DNA from 3 places in the Methylobacterium sp. 1030 genome. Region 2 is predicted to be linked to each of the others. Evidence: predicted binding sites of a transcription regulator. Region 2 holds the regulator's gene; each other region holds the start of a gene.

Region 1 (5,920 bases), on a different contig from region 2:
CCCGGCCAAGGTGATCGCGCCGCCCCGATAAGGCGCGACCGAAACCCGTCTTTGCGAGCGCAGCGAAGCGATCCAGGGCAGCGCGACTTCGGTGGACGTGGCGCTGCTGGGTTGCTTCGCTCCGCTCGCAAAGACGGCGCGGGCGCCATCGACCGACGCGGCGCGGCCGCGCCGGCGCTCCGGCGTCAGATGTCGAGGTCGGCGCCCTCGGCGAAGGCCGCGCGCTCGCTGATGAAGGCGAAGCGCGCCTCGGGCTTGTTGCCCATCAGGCGCTCGACCGTGTCGCCGGTCGATTCCCGGGCCTCGTCCAGGACCGCGACGCGCAGCAATGTGCGCTTCCTCGGATCCATGGTGGTCTCCTTGAGCTGGGCCGGCATCATCTCGCCGAGGCCCTTGAACCGCCCGATCTCGACCTTGCCGCCCTTGAACACGGTCTTGACGATCCGCTCCCGATCCGCGTCGTCCCGGGCATAGGCCACCTTCGAGCCCTGCTGCAGCCGATAGAGCGGCGGGATCGCCAGGTAGAGGTGGCCGCGGTCGATCAGCCTCGGCATCTGGCGGTAGAAGAAGGTGATCAACAGCGAGGCGATGTGGGCGCCGTCGACGTCGGCGTCCGTCATGATGATCACCTTCTCGTAGCGCAGGTCCGCCTCGCGGAAGGCCGAACCGGTGCCGCAGCCGAGCGCCAGGGTGAGATCCGAGATCAGCTGGTTGGCGCCGAGCTTGTCGCGCGAGGCCGAGGCGACGTTCAGGATCTTGCCGCGCAGCGGCAGGATCGCCTGGGTCGCCCGGTCCCGGGCCTGCTTGGCCGAGCCGCCGGCCGAGTCGCCCTCGACGATGAAGATCTCCGAGCCCGCGGTGCCGGCCGCCGAGCAGTCGGCGAGCTTGCCGGGCAGGCGCAGCTTGCGGGTCGCGCTCTTGCGGGCGACCTCCTTCTCCTGGCGGCGGCGCAGGCGCTCCTCGGCCCGGTCGATCACCCAGTCGAGGAGCTTGTTGGCCTGGGCAGGGGAGGCGGCGAGCCAGTGGTCGAAGGCGTCGCGCACCGCCGTCTCGACGATGCGCTGGGCCTCCACGGTGGCGAGCTTGTCCTTGGTCTGGCCCTGGAACTCCGGCTCGCGGATGAACACCGAGAGCATCGACGCGCAGGTCGCCATGACGTCGTCGGTGGTCACCGCCGTCATGCGCTTGGCCTGGTTCACCCGCTCGGCGTGCTCGCGCAGGCCGCGCAGCAGGGCGACGCGCAGGCCCGCCTCGTGGGTGCCGCCCTCGGGCGTCGGGATCGTGTTGCAGTAGGAGTGCGAGATCCCGTCCTCGGCGACCATCCAGGCCACCGCCCATTCGAGCGACCCGTGCGAGCCCGGCTTGGTGATCTTGCCGGAGAACATCGCCTCGGTGACGAGTTCCTTCCCGTCGATGTCGCGGGCGAGGTAGTCGCGCAGCCCGTCGGGGAAGCGGTGCACCGCCTCGGCCGGCACGTCCTCCAGCCCCTCGAGGAGGGCAGGGGCGCAGCGCCAGCGGATCTCGACGCCGCCGAACAGGTAGGCCTTGGAGCGCGCCATCTTGAACAGGCGGCGCGGGTCGAACTTCAGCGAGCCGAAGATCTGGGCGTCCGGGTGGAAGCGCACGCGCGTGCCGCGCCGGTTCTGCACCCGGCCGACCAGCTCCAGCGCGCCCTGCGCGTGACCGCGCGAGAAGGTCTGGCGGTAGAGGGTCTGGTTGCGGGCCACCTCGACCTCGAGCAGGTCGGAGAGCGCGTTCACCACCGAGATGCCGACGCCGTGCAGGCCGCCCGAGGTCTCGTAGACCTTCGAGTCGAACTTACCACCGGCGTGCAGCGTGGTCATGATGACCTCGAGCGCCGACTTGCCGGGAAATTTCGGGTGCGGGTCGACCGGGATGCCGCGGCCATTGTCGGTCACCACGAGGGCGCCGGATTCCTCCAGCTCCACCTCGATGAAGCTGGCATGGCCGGCGACCGCCTCGTCCATCGAGTTGTCGATCACCTCGGCGAACAGGTGGTGCAGCGCCCGCTCGTCGGTGCCGCCGATATACATGCCGGGCCGGCGCCGGACGGGCTCCAGCCCCTCCAGCACCTCGATGTCGGAGGCGGTATAGCCGCCCTCGGGCTCGGCGGCCGCGAGCGTCGCCACGGAGGCCGCCGAATCCAGCCGCCGCCGCGGCTCGGGCGGGCGGGCCGCCGCGCCCTTGCCGCCCGGCCCGAACAGGTCCCGCGCCGGATCGCTCACGCGCGGCCTCCGGGCGCGCGGCGCGTCGGCCGACTCGGCTTCGCGCAGACGGGTCTTGGGACGGGTCTCGGGTCGTGGAGCATGCGCCTTCATCCCCGCATGATAGCGGAACAAACCATAAACATCAAAGCCGTTCGCCCTGCGGCGAGGCGGTCGCATCATCGCATGCTGCGCCGCCGCGAGCGAGGGCCGCGTCCGTGGTGGCACACGGTTCCGCGCGCCGGGCCGTCATCACGACGTTGCACAACAATGGGTTAAGGCTTTCTCGTGACCCGCATGCCCGGCTTCCACAGGCGACGTCCGGAACAGAACGGGACGATCGACGTTGGTGGCGGAGATAAATCTTGACCGTGGTCAGGGAGCCGCAGTCCATGAGCGACGCCGCGATCGAGGCCCGCCGCCTCACGTTGATCCGCTTCGAGCACGCGGCCGGCGCCGCCTTCGGCTGCGACGATGACGCGGCCGCAGTGACGCCGGCCCGGGCGCTGATGAACTCCACCACCCTCGCGCTCGCGACCTTCGCGACGGCCGTGGCGGCGACGATCACCTACCTGGTCTGAACCCGATCGCTGACCGCAACCCGCGGTGAGGGGCGGAAACGCTGCCTCTGCCACGTCCTTGCGAGCGGAGCGAAGCAACCCAGTCGGCGCCACGTTCGAACGCCTCGCGCTGCACTGGATTGCTTCGCTCCGCTCGCAAGGACGGGCGGGCTTGCCGGCCCGCCTCAGCCTCGTCCACGAACGCTTCAGCCCGCGCTCGACGTCTTCGCCGCCGCCTTCTTGGCCGCAGGCTTCTTCGCGGCGGTCTTCTTCGCCGCCGGCTTGTCGCCGCCCGCGGCCCGCGCCGACCCTTTCCGGACCGCCCCGCGCTTCGCCGGCTTGCCGCCGCCCGCGGCGCGCTTGGCGTTCACCAGGGCGATCGCCTCGTCGAGGGTCAGCGCCTCGGCGCTCATCGTCTTCGGCAGCGTGGCGTTGACCTCGCCGTCCGTGACGTAGGGCCCGTACTTGCCGGCCTTGACCACGAGATCGCGGCCGCTGGCCTCGTCCTTGCCGAGCGGCCGGCCCGGATCGGCGGCCGGGCGGCCGCGGCCGCCGCCCTGCTCCTTGGCGACGATCAGGTCGATGGCGCGGTTAGCCCCGATCTCCAGCACGTCGTCGTCCTTGCCGAGATTGGCGTAGGTCTTCCCGTGCTGCACGTAGGGTCCGAATCGGCCGAGATTGGCCAGGATCGGCTCGCCGGTCTCGGGGTGGCGGGCCACCTCGCGGGGCAGCGCCAGCAGGGCCAGCGCCTTGTTGAGATCCACGTCCGATGGGCTGAGCCCCTTGGGCAGCGACGAGCGCTTCGGCTTCTCGGCGCCCTTCTCGGCGGAGGCCTCGCCGAGCTGGAGGAACGGCCCGAAGCGGCCGTCGCGCAGCGTCACCGGCAGGCCGGTCGCGGGATCGTCGCCCAGCACCCGCACGCCCGGCTGGCCGCCCTCGGCCGAGGAGCCGTCACCGTCGCCGTCGACGCCCGAGGCCGAGAGCTGCCGGGTGTACTTGCACTCCGGGTAGTTCGAGCAGCCGATGAAGGCGCCGAACTTGCCGAGCTTCAGCGACAGCTGGCCCGAGCCGCAGGTCGGGCAGGTGCGCGGGTTCGAGCCGTCGCCCTTGTCGGGGAAGATGTGCGGGCCGAGGAGGCCGTTCAGCGCCTCCAGCACGTCGGCGACGCGCAGCTCCTTGGTCTCACCGATCGCCGCGGAGAAGTCGCGCCAGAAGTCGCGCAGCACCGCCCGCCAGTCGATCTCGGCGTTGGAGACCCGGTCGAGCTGCTCCTCGAGGCCGGCGGTGAAGTCGTACTCGACGTAGCGCCGGAAGAAGCTCTCGAGGAAGCCCGTGACGAGCCGCCCCTTGTCCTCCGGCTGCAGCCGCTTCTTCTCGATCTTGACGTATTCGCGATCCCGCAAGGTCTGGAGAACCGCGGCATAGGTCGACGGGCGGCCGATGCCGAGCTCCTCCATGCGCTTCACGAGGCTCGCCTCGGAGTAGCGCGGCGGCGGCTCGGTGAAGTGCTGGGTCGAGCTGATCCGCTCGCGGGCGAGCGGGTCGCCGGCCTTCATGGGCGGCAGGCGGCGGCTTTCCTCGTCCTCCTCGTCGTCCTTGCCCTCCTGGTAGAGGGTCAGGAAGCCATCGAACTTCACCACCTGGCCGGTGGCGCGCAGGTCGATGGTCCGCGGTCCGACCTTGGCGGTGACGTCGACGGTGGTCCGCTCCAGCTCGGCCGATTCCATCTGGCTGGCCATGGTGCGGGTCCAGATCAGCTCGTAGAGCCGGGCCTGCTCGGGCTCGAGGTGGCGCGCCACCGTCTTGGGCAGGCGGCCCATGTCGGTGGGGCGCACCGCCTCGTGGGCCTCCTGGGCGTTCTTGGCCTTGACGCTGTACTTGCGCGGAACGTCCGGCACGTAGCGGTCGCCGAACTCCTTGCCGATCACCCGGCGGGCGTCCTGGATCGCCTCCGGCGCCATGTCGACGCCGTCGGTCCGCATGTAGGTGATGATGCCGACCGTCTCGCCGCCGATATCGACGCCCTCGTAGAGCCGCTGGGCGACCCGCATGGTCTGGGCCGGCGCCATCCCGAGCTTGCGGGAGGCCTCCTGCTGGAGGGTCGAGGTGGTGAAGGGCGGCTGCGGGTGGCGCTTGGCGGGCTTCGCCTCGACGCTCGCCACCTGGAAGGTCGCGAGCTCGAGGTCGCGCTTGAAGGCGGCCGCCTCCTCGCCCGTGCCGACGTCGAGGCGCTGGATCCGCTTGCCGTCGGCGCCGACGAGGCGGGCCTCGAAGGTCGCGCCGTCGGCGGTCGTCAGCGTCGCGATGAGCGTCCAGTACTCGCGCGGCTTGAACCGCTCGATCTCCATCTCGCGCTCGACCACGAGCCGGAGCGCCACGGACTGGACGCGCCCGGCCGAGCGGGCGCCCGGCAGCTTGCGCCACAGGACTGGCGAGAGGTTGAAGCCGACGAGGTAATCGAGCGCCCGGCGCGCCAGGTAGGCGTCGACCAGCGCCTGGTCGATCTCCCGCGGCTTGCGCATCGCCTGCTCGACCGACGCCTTGGTGATGGCGTTGAAGGTCACGCGCTCGACCGGGATGCCCTTGAGCGCCTTGCGGGCGGTGAGCGCCTCCAGCACGTGCCAGGAGATCGCCTCGCCCTCGCGATCCGGGTCGGTGGCGAGGATCAGCTTGTCGGCGCCCTTGACCGCCTTGGCGATCTCCGAGACCCGGCTCGCCCCGCGGTCGGCCAGCTCCCAGACCATGTGGAAGTCCTGCTCGGGATCCACCGAGCCGTCCTTGGGCGGCAGGTCGCGGATATGCCCGAAGGAGGCGATGACTTCATAGTCGCGGCCGAGATACTTATTGATCGTCTTGGCTTTGGCCGGCGACTCGACGACGACGACTTTCATTCAGACCTCTGCCCCTGACGGAGCCTGGGCGCGACGGACGAATTCTGTTCGAGATTCGCGTGGGACGTATGCCCGCCGTCGGGCCGGGGCCGCGCGCCGGGCACAAGTGGGTCACGGGCGGCGGGTTGTCAAATCGCGAGGTTGTTCGGGGGAGCCACTGCGCGGCACTTTTTGGGCCGGGTCCTGATCAGGTTCCGCGTCGCTCCACCTGTCCGGGGAAGAGGCCATGCAGGATGAAACGCGG
Region 2 (5,920 bases):
GGCCCTGGACGAGCGCGAGGTGGGCGCCCGGCTGGTGATCCGGGTGGAGAGCTTCGCCGGCCTCGCGCCGGAGGCGCGGCCCGCCCGGGTCCGGGTCTCGTTCCGGAAGACGCCGATCCCGCGTCCCGGGGACGGCGTCGCCGCCACGGCCCGGCTGCTTCCGCCCCCGGAGGCGGCCCGGCCCGGCGGCTACGACTTCGCCCGGGACGCCTATTTCCAGGGGATCGGCGCGGTGGGCTCGCTGATCGGCACCGTCACCGTCCGGGAACCGTCCGGGCCGCCGCCGCTGGGCCTGCGGCTCGCCGCTGCGCTCGACGCGGCGCGCAACGGGCTCACGCGCCGGATCGCGGAGGCCGCCGGCGGCCAGGCGGGTGCGGTGGCGGCGGCCCTGGTGACGGGCAAGCGCGGCCTCATCGGGCCGGCCACCAACGACGCGCTCCGCGCCGCCGGCATCTACCACGTGGTGTCGATCTCGGGCCTCCACATGGTGCTGGCCGCCGGCGTGGTGTTCTGGCTGGTGCGGGCGCTCCTCGCCGCGGTGCCGCTCTGCGCGCTGCTCTGGCCGATCAAGAAGATCGCGGCCGGCTTCGCCATGGTCGGCGTCACCGCCTACTGCGCCTTCTCGGGCTGGGACATCGCGGCCGAGCGCTCGCTGATCATGACCCTGATCATGCTCGGCGCGATCCTGGTGGACCGGCCGGCCCTGTCGATGCGCAACCTCGCCCTCGCGGCGCTGATCGCGCTCGCCCGGGAGCCGGAGGGCCTGCTCGGCCCGAGCTTCCAGATGTCCTTCGGCGCCGTGGCCGGGCTGATCGCCTGCGCGCGGCTGATCGACGGGCGGCTGCTCGTGCGCCCGGGGGCCGGGCGGATCGGGCGGCTCGTCGGGACCGGCCTGTCGGCGATCACCGGGACCCTGGCCACGACCCTGGTGGCGCAGGTCGCGACGGCCCCCTTCGCCACCTACCACTTCCAGACGGTCCAGCCCTTCGGCCTCGTCGGCAACGCCCTGACCCTGCCGCTCGTCTCCCTGGTGGTGATGCCGGCCGCGGTAATCGGCTGCCTCGCCTATCCCTTCGCCCTCGACCGGCCGGTCTGGTGGCTGATGGGGCAGGCGGTGGCCGGGATGCTGGCGATCTCGGACTGGATCGCCGGGTTCGAGCGGGCGGTCCTGGTGCTGCCGGCCTTCGGCGCCGGGGCGCTCGCCCTGCTGACCGCCGGCCTGCTGCTGGGGACGCTGCCGGCCTCGCGCCTGCGCTGGCTCGCCGTGCCGCCGGTCCTGCTCGGGCTCGTCCTCGCGGCCCGGCCCAACCACTACGACCTCTACGTCGACCGGCAGGGCGCGGGGGCCGCGGTGAGGGGCCCGGACGGGCGGCTCGCGGCCCTCGGCAGCCCTTCGGGCTTCGTCCTCGAGCAGTGGCTGAAGGCGGACGGCGACGGGCGGCGGTCCGCGGGGCTGATCGTCCGGTCCGGCAGCGGGCGCTGCGACCGGCTCGGCTGCACCGCCCGGCTGCCGGACGGGCGGGCGGTCGCCCTGGTCCGGGACCGGCGGGCCTTCCCGGAGGATTGCGCCCGCGCCGCGGTGCTGATCACGGGCCTCGCGGCGCCGCCGACCTGCACGGGGCCGCTGGTGATCGACCGGCGCGTCCTCGCCGCCCGCGGGGCCGTGGCCCTCCGGACCGACGGCGACGGCTTCGCCGCGCGCTACGCCCGGGACGACGGCCGCGCCGTGCCCTGGCGGCCGGCCGCCGGGCGCGGGCCGGGACCGCCGCGGCCGGTCACCGCGGAGCCGGGCGACCGCCCCGCGGAGGACGGGGTCGCCGCGACGCCGGAGGCCGACGCCGCGCCGGGCGGAGACCTCGCCCCCGGCGACGCGCCGGCCGAGCCGCTTCAGTAGCGGCGGACGAGGCTCACAAGGCGGCCCTGGATCCGGACCCGGTCGGGCCCGAGCACGCGGGTCTCGTAGGCCGGGTTGGCGGCCTCGAGGGCGATCGACGAGCCGCGGCGGCGCAGGCGCTTGAGCGTCGCCTCCTCGTCGTCGATCAGCGCCACGATGATGTCGCCGGTATTGGCCGTCTCCTGCTTGCGGATGACCACGAGGTCGCCGTCCAGGATGCCCGCCTCGACCATCGAGTCGCCGCGCACCTCGAGGGCGTAGTGCTCGCCGCCGGCCACGAAGTCCGGCGACAGGGTGATGGCGTGGCTCTGGTTCTGGATCGCCGAGACGGGGGTACCGGCCGCGATCCGGCCCATGACCGGGATCGAGATGGCGCGGCCGGACTCGTCGATCATCCGCGTGCTCGCCGGGGCCGGCGGCTGCTTGGACTTACCGCCCTCGACCACGCTCGGCGTGAAGCGGCGCGGCTCGGCGGGGGCCTGAGTCGCCGGAGCGGCCTGGGTCAGGCTCTCGGGGATCCGGATCACCTCGATGGCGCGCGCCCGATTCGGAAGGCGCCGGAGGAAGCCGCGCTCCTCGAGCGCCGTGATCAGCCGGTGGATGCCGGATTTCGACTTGAGATCGAGGGCATCCTTCATCTCGTCGAACGACGGCGGGACACCGCATTCCTGCATCCGGCTCTGGATGAATCGCAGGAGGTCCAGCTGCTTGCGCGTGAGCATCGACGGGGGACTCGCGGCTTGGCGGACCGCCACGTGACGGTCTCCGAAACAAATCACGAACAGGTTAAACGTTCCGCAAGTGTTCCGCAAGAGCGGCACCGCTCGGCTCGGCGCGCCGCGGGCGCGCCCGCGGGAGAAGGTCGAGAAACGCATTGACGGCGCAAGCGGAGCCGTTTCAATGCATCGCGGCGCCCCGCCGGGAAGGCGGCGGATCCGGGGTGCGGGCTGGGACCCTCTTGGAATGACGAGGATGCGACGACCCGCAGCTCTGCTGCCCCTCGGCCTCGCCGCCCTCGGCCTCGCCGGCTGCACCACCGGATTCTCCTACATCTCGCGGAACTACGTGGCGCTCACTCCCCAGGTCGTCACGATCGGCTGCAAGGAGCCCTACGAGGTCTACGACAACCGGCAGCTGCGCCGGATGCTGATCGTGTCCAACGCCCTGCGCGAGTATACCGGCTGCAACCTGAGCGAGGTCCGGATCGATCCGGAGCCGGGCGCCACCCGGGTGAAGCGCTTCCGCACCGCCGCCCGGGCCTATCTCGACGAGACCGTGCGCGAGGATTGCCGGATCACCGGCGAGACCGTGTTCGATCCGCTGAAGACCGAGTTCGCCTACGCCTGCGACGCGCCGATCGAGAAGCGCGGCACCGTGGTCCCCCGCCTGCCGGGCCGCAATCCGGGCCTCGGCGTGCGCTGACCGGCCGGCGGCGCGTCCTCAGGCGCCCGGCTTCGGGAAGGTCCGCTCCGCGGCGTCGCCGGCGGCGGCCAGCAGGGCGCGGGCGAAGGCCCGGGCCTCCGTCCGGTCGAGCACGATCGCGGCGGTGACCGGCGCACCGCCGAGGTCGGCGAGGGCGAGTTCCAGGCGCACCCCGTCGGGCACGGCGCTCGCCTGAAGGCTCCAGCCGGAGCCCCGGTCCGTGCTCTCCGCCATCGTGTTCCTCCCGCATGCCCGGCACGGCGCCGCGCGCCCACCGGAACGGCCAGGCCCGGGACCGCTCCCGGAGCCGCGCTCCGATCTTCCCTGCCTCGCCTGTCCGCGTTCCTCAAGGCCACAGGCCGCGCAGGGGTGGAGATGCGCGCCGTCGCGGATGCCGGCGGCCGCATCGCGGCGACGCGGGGCGGCACGGGTCCGCGCCCGCGCCGCAGCGCGGGCGAGGGCAGGGGCGGCCGGGATGGGAGCCGGCTTCGGGGCGATTGACGCGAGGCCGCCGATGATGTCTCCCGCGGGCTCCGATCAGGTGGAGTTCGAACATGCAAGAGATCTGGTTCCGCACGGGCGAGGCCACGGTGCTGGCGGCCGAGGGCCAGTACACCGACGCCATGCCGGAGGTGCTGATCGGCTCGGTGCGCGGCCCGGTCGGTCAGGCCTTCGCGTCGATGATGGGGCAGGTCCAGGGCCACACGCGGATGTTCGTGGTGCGCGACCTCAACCAGCTCGTGCGCCCGGCCACGATGATGACCACCAAGGTCACGATCCACACGGCCGAGTATGCCGAGCTCCTCGGCGGCGTGGTCCAGGCCGCCACCGGCGACGCGATCGTGGACTGCATCATCGAGGGCATCCTGCCGAAGGACGGGCTCGACGAGCTGTGCATGATCATCATGATCTGGCTCGATCAGCGCTGCGCCGAGGACGACAACCTCGACCAGAAGGACCTCTACCGGACCAACTACGAGGCCACGAAACTCGCCATCGCCCGCGCCCTCAAGGGCGAGCCCACGGTCGACGAGCTGATCGCCAACCGGAAGACCGTGAAGCACTACGCGCTCGACGGCGTGATCGAGTACTGAGCGGGCCCAGGCCACGCATCCTGCCGGCTCAGGTCCGCCTCAGCCCGGCGGGATACGCCCCACCGAGCACAGGGTGCGCATCGTGCTGCTGCCCGGGTCGGTGTAGCAGGACGCCGACCAGCCGTTCTGCTGGATGAACGACTTGCGCCGCTCCGCCAGCGCGGTCCGGTAGGCGGTGGCGATGATCGGCTCGACGGTCGCGGCCGGTTGGCCGATGAGGATCTCGGAGGCCACCGACAGGTCGCGGAAGAAGGTCGCCGAGGGGCTCGGCTCGGCGGAGGTCGCCTGCACGATCGGCTCGGCCCGGCAGGTCACGTCGAACTTGATCGGGCCGGCCACGCGGATGTCGATGCTGGGGCCGGCGCGCTTGCCGACCCGGCCGCCGATCGCGTCGGCGATCTGGCGGGTGAGGTCGTCGCAGCTGTCGGCCCGGGCGGCCTCCGCCAGGAGGGGCAGGGCCGCGCAGGCGGCGAGGAGGAGGCGCGGGACGGCGAAGCTCGACATCGCCGCACTCTACGCGCGGCGCGGGGCCTGTCGAGGGGCCTGTCGAGGGGCTGGTCGAGGGGCTGGTCGAAGTGCCGGCCTCAGTGGAAATCCCGGCTGGGGAACACGCGCCGGTCCGGGGGCACGCCGAAATCCGTGTTCTCGGGCGGCAGCTTCATGCCGGCCTCGCGCAGATCGCGCAGGGCAGCGGTGAGGTCGCGAAACCCCTCCGCCACGAGGTGGACCACCCCGTCCGCCCGCTGGATCCGGCCGCGCACGGCGAGGAACCGCGCCTGCATGGCGATCCGGCGGTTCGCCTCGAACACGGTCTTCCAGACGATCACGTTGGCGATACCGGTCTCGTCCTCCAGCGTCAGGAAGACCACGCCCTTGGCGGTGCCGGGCCGCTGGCGGATCAGCACGAGCCCTGCCACCGTGACCCGCGCCCCCTGGGGCAGCGCCGGATCGAGATGGGCCCGGGCCGGAATCGCGCCGATCCGGGCGAGCCGCCCCCGGAAGAACGCGACCGGGTGCCCCTGGAGCGACAGGCCGGTGGCGGCGTAATCCTCGGCCACGGCCTCGGACGGGGCCAGGGGCTGAAGGTCCACCGCCGGCTCGTGCCGGAACAGGCCGTCATCGGCGTGCCACGCGAAGAGCGGCAGGGGTGCGTCGAGAAGATGGGCGCGGCGCTCGCTCGCATCGGCCTTGGCGGCCTTGCGGGATGACGTCCCTTCCAGGGTGCGGACCATCCACAGGGCGGCGCGCCGGTCGAGGCCGAGCGAGCGGAACGCGTCCGCCTCCGCCAGCCGCTCCAGGGCGTTGCGGGGCAGGGCGAGGGACGCCTGCAGGCCCTCGATGCTGGCGTAGCCGTTGGCGCGCAGCCGCACGAGCCGGCGCATCGCGGCCTCGGGCAGGCCGCGCACGACGCGCAGACCGATCCGCACGGCGTGCAGCGCCGGATCCCCGGCCGGCTCCAGGGTGCAGTCCCAGTCGCTGGCGTTGACGCAGACGCCCCGCACCTCGACCC
Region 3 (5,920 bases), on a different contig from region 2:
GATTGGGCGGAAAGGGTGAACGTCGACCGCGCCGTTACCCAGGCGACCAATTAAGCCGCCCGTCTGCCTAGACGCATCACCAAGGAGACAGACAGTCCATGACCACCCGTCGCTTACTTCTCGGCGCCCTGGCCGCCGCTCCCCTGCTGTTCGGTGCCGCCGCGAATGCCGCCGAGGCGGTCTTCAGCCCCGAGGCCTTCGAGGCGGCGCAGAAGGCGGGCAAGCCGATTCTCGTCCATGTCACCGCGCCGTGGTGCACTGTTTGTGCGGCGCAGAAGCCGATCCTGGCTAAGCTGGAAGCCCAGCCTCGGTTCAAGGACCTACAGGTGTTCGACGTTGACTTCGACAGCCTGAAGGACGTGCTGAAGCGGTTTGGCGTGACGAGGCAGAGCACCCTGATCACCTTCAAGGGTGAGAAGGAGACGGGTCGTTCGGTCGGCGATACCCAGCCGGAGTGGATCGAGGGCGCCGTCGAGAAGGCGTTGTAGGTCGGTCGTGGCCACGACGTTCGGCCTCACGTTCCTCGCCGGCATCCTCTCGGTGCTGTCACCCTGTGTGCTGCCCTTGCTGCCGCTGTTGCTTGGTGCCGCGGCATCGGAGCACCAGCTCGGCCCCGCAGCCCTCGCCGCCGGCCTCGCGCTGTCCTTCGTGGCTATCGGGCTGTTCGTGGCGACCGTGGGGTTCGCCATCGGTCTCGACGGCGATGTCTTCCGTACCGTCGCGGCCATAATGCTGGTCCTGATCGGGCTCGTCCTGATGGTTCCGGCCGCCCAGACCCAGCTCGCCGTCACCGCCGGTCCGGTGAGCAACTGGATCGAGAGCCGGTTCGGCGGTTTCTCGACAGCCGGGCTCCTTGGCCAGTTCGGGGTCGGGCTAATGCTCGGGGTAGTCTGGAGCCCCTGCGTTGGGCCAACCCTGGGCGCCGCGTCCCTCCTCGCCGATCAGGGGCGGGACCTGGGCACGGCGGCGCTTACGATGCTCCTGTTCGGTCTCGGCGCCGCCCTGCCGCTCCTGCTCCTCGGCGCGCTCTCGCGCGAGGTGCTGATGCGCTGGCGCGACCGGATGATGGGGCTCGGCAAGGGGCTCAAAGTCGCCCTGGGCGCCATCCTCGTGGCCACCGGCCTGATGATCGCCACGGGCTACGACAAGGCTGCGGAGACCGTCCTGGTCAACGCCTCGCCGGCCTGGCTTACGAACCTGACCACCCGGCTTTGATGGCGGGCACGCCGTAGACACTCTTCGTCAAACCGTGCTCGGGCCGGCAAAAGGCGAGCGGCGGTGAGAGGGTATCGCGGCCGATGGCGGGCGCCGCGCGAACCCTTCTGACGGCTCGCACGTGTCCCTCCGGACGAAGCCATGCCATAGCTATATCCTGAACCGGCCGATGCGCCGGAGCCCGCCGGAATTCGCTTTCCCGCGGCAAGGGAGGAACCGTGCCGAACGTGGGGACTCCTGCAAACGCGGACCTCGCGCGGCTGATCGCGGCCGTGGCCACGGGCGACCGCCTGGCCCTGCGCGCGCTCTATGACGCCGCCGCCCCGAAACTTCTTGGGATCATCCTCCGTATCCTGAGGGACAGGGACGCGGCCGAGGATGCGTTGCAGGAGGTGTTCGTGCGCATATGGCAGCGTGCAGGCACCTATGATCCGAGGACCGGGCCCGCGACCGCATGGCTCGGCGCCATCGCCCGGCACAAGGCCATCGACCGCCTTCGGCAGGATCAGGCCACCCGCCTGACCCAGGCCGACGAGGACTGGTTCGAACGCCTCGCCGATACAAGCGACGGCGAGGCGGACCTCGCCCGCCGTGACGCCCTCGCGCATTGCCTCGAAGCCGTCGAGCCCGCCCAGCGCGACTGCCTCGTCCTCGCCTATTGCGAGGGCTGGTCCCGCGAGGAATTGGCGGCACGACACGACCGCCCCGTCAACACGGTCAAGACGTGGCTGCGCCGCGGCCTCATGAGCCTGCGCGGCTGCCTGGAGGCGACATGAGCGGCGATGTTGGCACGGGCGCCGCGCCCTTCTGGGCGGAGGACCCCAGCGGCGCAGCTGGGGAGTACGTCCTCGGGACCTTAACCGCCGACGAGCGCGCCGCCTTCGCCTCGGCGATGGAGCGGGACGCTTCCCTTCGCGCGGCGGTGGCCGATTGGGAGGCGCGGCTCGCGCCGCTCACGGCGACGGTCCCATCGGTCAAGCCCGCGCCCGACGTATGGGATGCAATCGAGGCCAGGATCGGGACGGCTCGCTCACCTGATGTCGATGCCGGTGGCGCGACTGTCCGCAGGCTGGAGCGCGGACTGCGGATCTGGCGGTCTGCCGCGGGGGCTGCGACCGCGCTCGCGGCCGGCCTCGCCCTCTGGCTCGCAGTCGGGCCGCGGCCTTCCGCCACCGACCGTCAGTACCTCGCCGTGGTCGACCGCGGCGGCACCCTGCCGGCGCTGATCGTGCGCGTCGATCTCGACGGCGGCACCGTTCAGGTCCGCAGTCTCTCGGCGGAGACGCCGCCGGACCGCAGCCTGGAGCTTTGGTTCGTGGGGGCGAATGCCGCGCCACGCTCGCTGGGCCTCGTCACCGACCCGGCGGCACGCCTGCCCGTGCCGGCCGCCCTCCGTGCCGGTGCGGAGGGTGCGACCCTCGCGGTGTCGGTTGAGCCGAAGGGCGGCTCGCCGACCGGTGCGCCGACAGGCCCGGTCGTCTATTCCGGAAAGCTCCTGCGCGAATGAGGCGGGCTCCGGCCTCGCCGGCGCCCGCCCCCGCGATCAGGGCATCAGCACGCCGCTGACGACGTGGATGACGCCGTTCGACTGCATGACGTTCGGGATGGTCACCGGAACGGTGTTGCCCTTCACATCGGTGACGTAGACTTTCTTGCCCCTGGCCGAGACGGCGAGCGGTTCGCCCTCGACGGTGGTGAGCTGGTTCTGTCCCTCGGGCTTCTTGGCGAGCGCCATCAGGTCCTTGGCGGTGTAGACGCCCGGGACGACGTGGTAGGTCAGGATCTTCGTCAGCGTCGCCTTGTTCTGCGGCTGCACGAGGTTTTCCACCGTGCCCGGCGGCAGCTTGGCGAAGGCGGCGTTGGTCGGCGCGAACACCGTGAACGGGCCCGGGCCGTTCAGCGTGTCGACAAGGCCGGCGGCCTTCACGGCGGCGACCAGGGTGGTGTGATCCTTCGAGTTGACCGCGTTCTCCACGATGGTCTTCTGGGCGTACATCGGCGCGCCGCCGACCATCGGGTTCTTGGCGAGCGCCGGCGCAGCGACGAGGCTGAGGCCGAGAGCGAGGCTTAGAAGGGTCTTGGACATGGTGTCTCCCTGATACTGCGCCCCTCCAGGGGCGTCGCAGGGTCCTACGGGGATGGGCGGGGGAAAAGTTTCAGGCCTGCCCGACGCCGCCGTGAATACGTTCGAAACCGCGGGTCACTTCGATTGCAGTGATCCGGTGGTATCGGTCAAACTCGACCGAAGCGGGTTTGAAGGCATCTCCTCGGCAAGCGCCAATTTTCTTTATCCACAGGCGTCCACATAGGCTCATTGTCGCAAGCTCGGCCGCTTGCGAGGAACCGTCGCCGCATGTTCCTATTTTGTTCTGTCAGGTTCGCGGAGCAAAAACATGCAAGCCAGCGGCATTACCATTGGCCTGCCCATGCCGGTGCCCCTTCTGGCTCGACCGGTCAGGGCAGGCTTCCCGAGCCCGGCGGACGATTTCATCGAGGATGAGATCGACCTTCAGCGTCTGCTCATCGCCAACAGGCCGGCGACCTTCCTGGTGCGGGTGGCCGGCGATAGCATGGTGCTGGCCCGCCTTTTCGATGGGGACCTAGCGGTGGTCGACCGCTCGCTCACGCCGCGAAACGGCGACATCGTCGTGGTCGACATCGACGGCGAGCGCTCTTTCAAGGTCTGGCGCCGCCAGGGCCATCGGGTAGTCCTGGCGTTCGCCAACCCGCGCTTCCCCGAGTTCCGGTTATCGCCCGGCGCAGAGATCGAGGTCTGGGGCGTCGTCTCCGGCTCGATCAACCCGAGGCGCCGGAGCGAGTGAGCGCCCGGGCCTACGCCCTCTCCGACGGCAACTCTTTCTACTGCTCCTGCGAGCGGGTGTTCGACGCCCGGCTGGCCCGCGTGCCCGTGATCGTGCTGTCGAACAACGACGGCTGCGCAATCGCCCGCACCGCCGAGGCCAAGGCCCTCGGCATCCGCATGGGCGAGCCGTACTTCAAGATCCGCGACATGTGCCGATCCCAAGGCGTGCGAGTCTACTCGTCGAACTACGCCCTTTACGGCGACATGTCGGCCCGGGTGAACACGGTCTACCGGAGCTTCTCGCCGCGCATCGAGATCTACTCCATCGATGAGAGCTTCCTCGACCTCTCGGACGTCCGGGAGCGGGACCGGGTGCCGCTCGCCCGGGACATGCGCGAGACCGTGCGGGCCTGGACGGGCATCCCGACCTGCGTCGGGATCGGCCCGACCAAGACGCTCGCCAAGCTCGCCAACCACGTCGCCAAGAAGGTGCCGGAACTCGGCGGGGTCTGCGACCTGACCGACCCGGTCCAGTACGAGCACTGGATGGTCCGCATCCCTCCCGAGGACATTTGGGGCGTCGGGCCGGCAAACGCTCGCAAGCTCCAGGCGCTCGGCTGCGAGAGCGCGGCCGACGTGCGCGATCTTGACACCCGGGCGGTCCGCAAGGCGATGACGGTGGTCGGCGAGCGGCTGGTGCAGGAACTGCGCGGCATGGCCTGCCTAGACCTTGAAGAGGTTGCCCCGACCCGGAAGGGATGCGCGGTGACCCGGAGCTTCTCCGACCGGGTCGAAGACCTCGCCACCATGGAGCAGTCGGTCGCCACGCATGCCGCCCGGCTCGGGGAGAAGCTCCGACGCGAGGGGCTCGGGACCGACCACGTCACGGTCTTCTTCCACACCTCGGAGCACGATTGCGACAGGCCCCAACGGTCGGTGTCGACGGTGGTGACGCTTCCGGAAGCTTCAAACGACACCCGGGTCCTCGTGAAGGCGTGCCTGCACGGCGTGAGGAAGGCTTGGCGCAACGGCTTCCGCTACTCGAAATCCGGCGTGGTCACTACCGACCTCGTCCCACTGGATGCCTCTCAGCGGGCCATCCCCGGCCTTGGCCAGCTCGACCGCGAGCAGGGCGCGGCGCTCATGGCGGCGCTGGATGCCTGTAATGCGCGTTTCGGCCGAGGGGCTGTCGTGCCGGCTGCGGCAGGGTTCGCGCGCGAACGGGTGTGGTCCACCAAATTCGAGATGCGCTCGCCCCGGTACACCACCCGGATCGACGAACTCCCGACAGTGGCGGCGGCCTAGCCTCAGCCCGACTGGGAGCCGAGACGGTGGATCCGACCCCAGCCTGCCTTGCGAGCCTCCAGGCCCGGTGCGATCATCGCAGGCTTAGTGGAGCCTTCCCCCGATGATAGCCGCGGTGCCCCATCCTTCCCGCTGACTAAGGAGCGCCTCGTCGACCACTTGGCCTCCACTACTTCGGAGGCCAAGTTGCCCAGGACCTTCTTCACTGCGGACAGCCACATCGGACACGCCACTGTCCTTAAGCCTAGGATGAACCAGCCCCGAACATTCGCCACCATCAAGGCGCATGACGAGGCCCTCGTAGCCGCATGGAACTCGGTCGTCAGGCCTGACGATATCGTCTGGCACCTCGGCGATTTCGCGTACAAGTGCGACCTCGCCTACGCCTCGTCCATCCGAAAGCGTCTAAACGGACGCATCCGCCTCGTCCGCGGCAACCACGACGAGATCGGCGAGCGCCTCGATTGGGACGGGCCGGTCGTCGACGTGCAGCGCGTCTTCGTCCAGGACCCGGGCATGCCCAAGCCCCAGGGCATCTGGTGTAGCCACTACGCCCACCGGACCTGGCCGCACGCGCATCATGGTGACCTGCACCTC

What was found. Region 2 encodes LexA, which represses DNA repair genes until DNA is damaged. Its sites were predicted from a motif close to TGTTCNNNNTGTGTTCNG; they were not measured.
Region 1: parE (DNA topoisomerase IV subunit B) is a predicted target of LexA. The motif match lies at 2,353-2,370, and genes of this name have one in related genera.
Region 3: ABIC30_RS28060 (LexA family protein) is a predicted target of LexA. The motif match lies at 3,570-3,587, and genes of this name have one in related genera.

Annotation. Positions count from the first base shown of each region.
Region 1 covers NZ_JBEPKM010000007.1:263,124-269,043, reverse strand. The annotation lists gene ABIC30_RS12535 (PRC-barrel domain-containing protein) at 1-31, shown strand, start outside; gene parE (DNA topoisomerase IV subunit B) at 186-2,246, opposite strand; gene ABIC30_RS12525 (hypothetical protein) at 2,618-2,806, shown strand; gene topA (type I DNA topoisomerase) at 2,992-5,676, opposite strand.
Region 2 covers NZ_JBEPKM010000022.1:12,998-18,917, forward strand. The annotation lists gene ABIC30_RS26230 (ComEC/Rec2 family competence protein) at 1-1,894, shown strand, start outside; gene lexA (transcriptional repressor LexA) at 1,888-2,616, opposite strand; gene ABIC30_RS26240 (hypothetical protein) at 2,867-3,316, shown strand; gene ABIC30_RS26245 (hypothetical protein) at 3,335-3,550, opposite strand; gene fae (formaldehyde-activating enzyme) at 3,871-4,410, shown strand; gene ABIC30_RS26255 (hypothetical protein) at 4,450-4,914, opposite strand; gene ABIC30_RS26260 (error-prone DNA polymerase) at 4,995-5,920, opposite strand, start outside.
Region 3 covers NZ_JBEPKM010000026.1:61,116-67,035, forward strand. The annotation lists gene ABIC30_RS28030 (pentapeptide repeat-containing protein) at 1-54, shown strand, start outside; gene ABIC30_RS28035 (thioredoxin family protein) at 99-488, shown strand; gene ABIC30_RS28040 (cytochrome c biogenesis CcdA family protein) at 496-1,215, shown strand; gene ABIC30_RS28045 (sigma-70 family RNA polymerase sigma factor) at 1,434-1,991, shown strand; gene ABIC30_RS28050 (anti-sigma factor) at 1,988-2,722, shown strand; gene ABIC30_RS28055 (fasciclin domain-containing protein) at 2,759-3,301, opposite strand; gene ABIC30_RS28060 (LexA family protein) at 3,609-4,037, shown strand; gene ABIC30_RS28065 (Y-family DNA polymerase) at 4,034-5,323, shown strand; gene ABIC30_RS28070 (metallophosphoesterase) at 5,510-5,920, shown strand, end outside.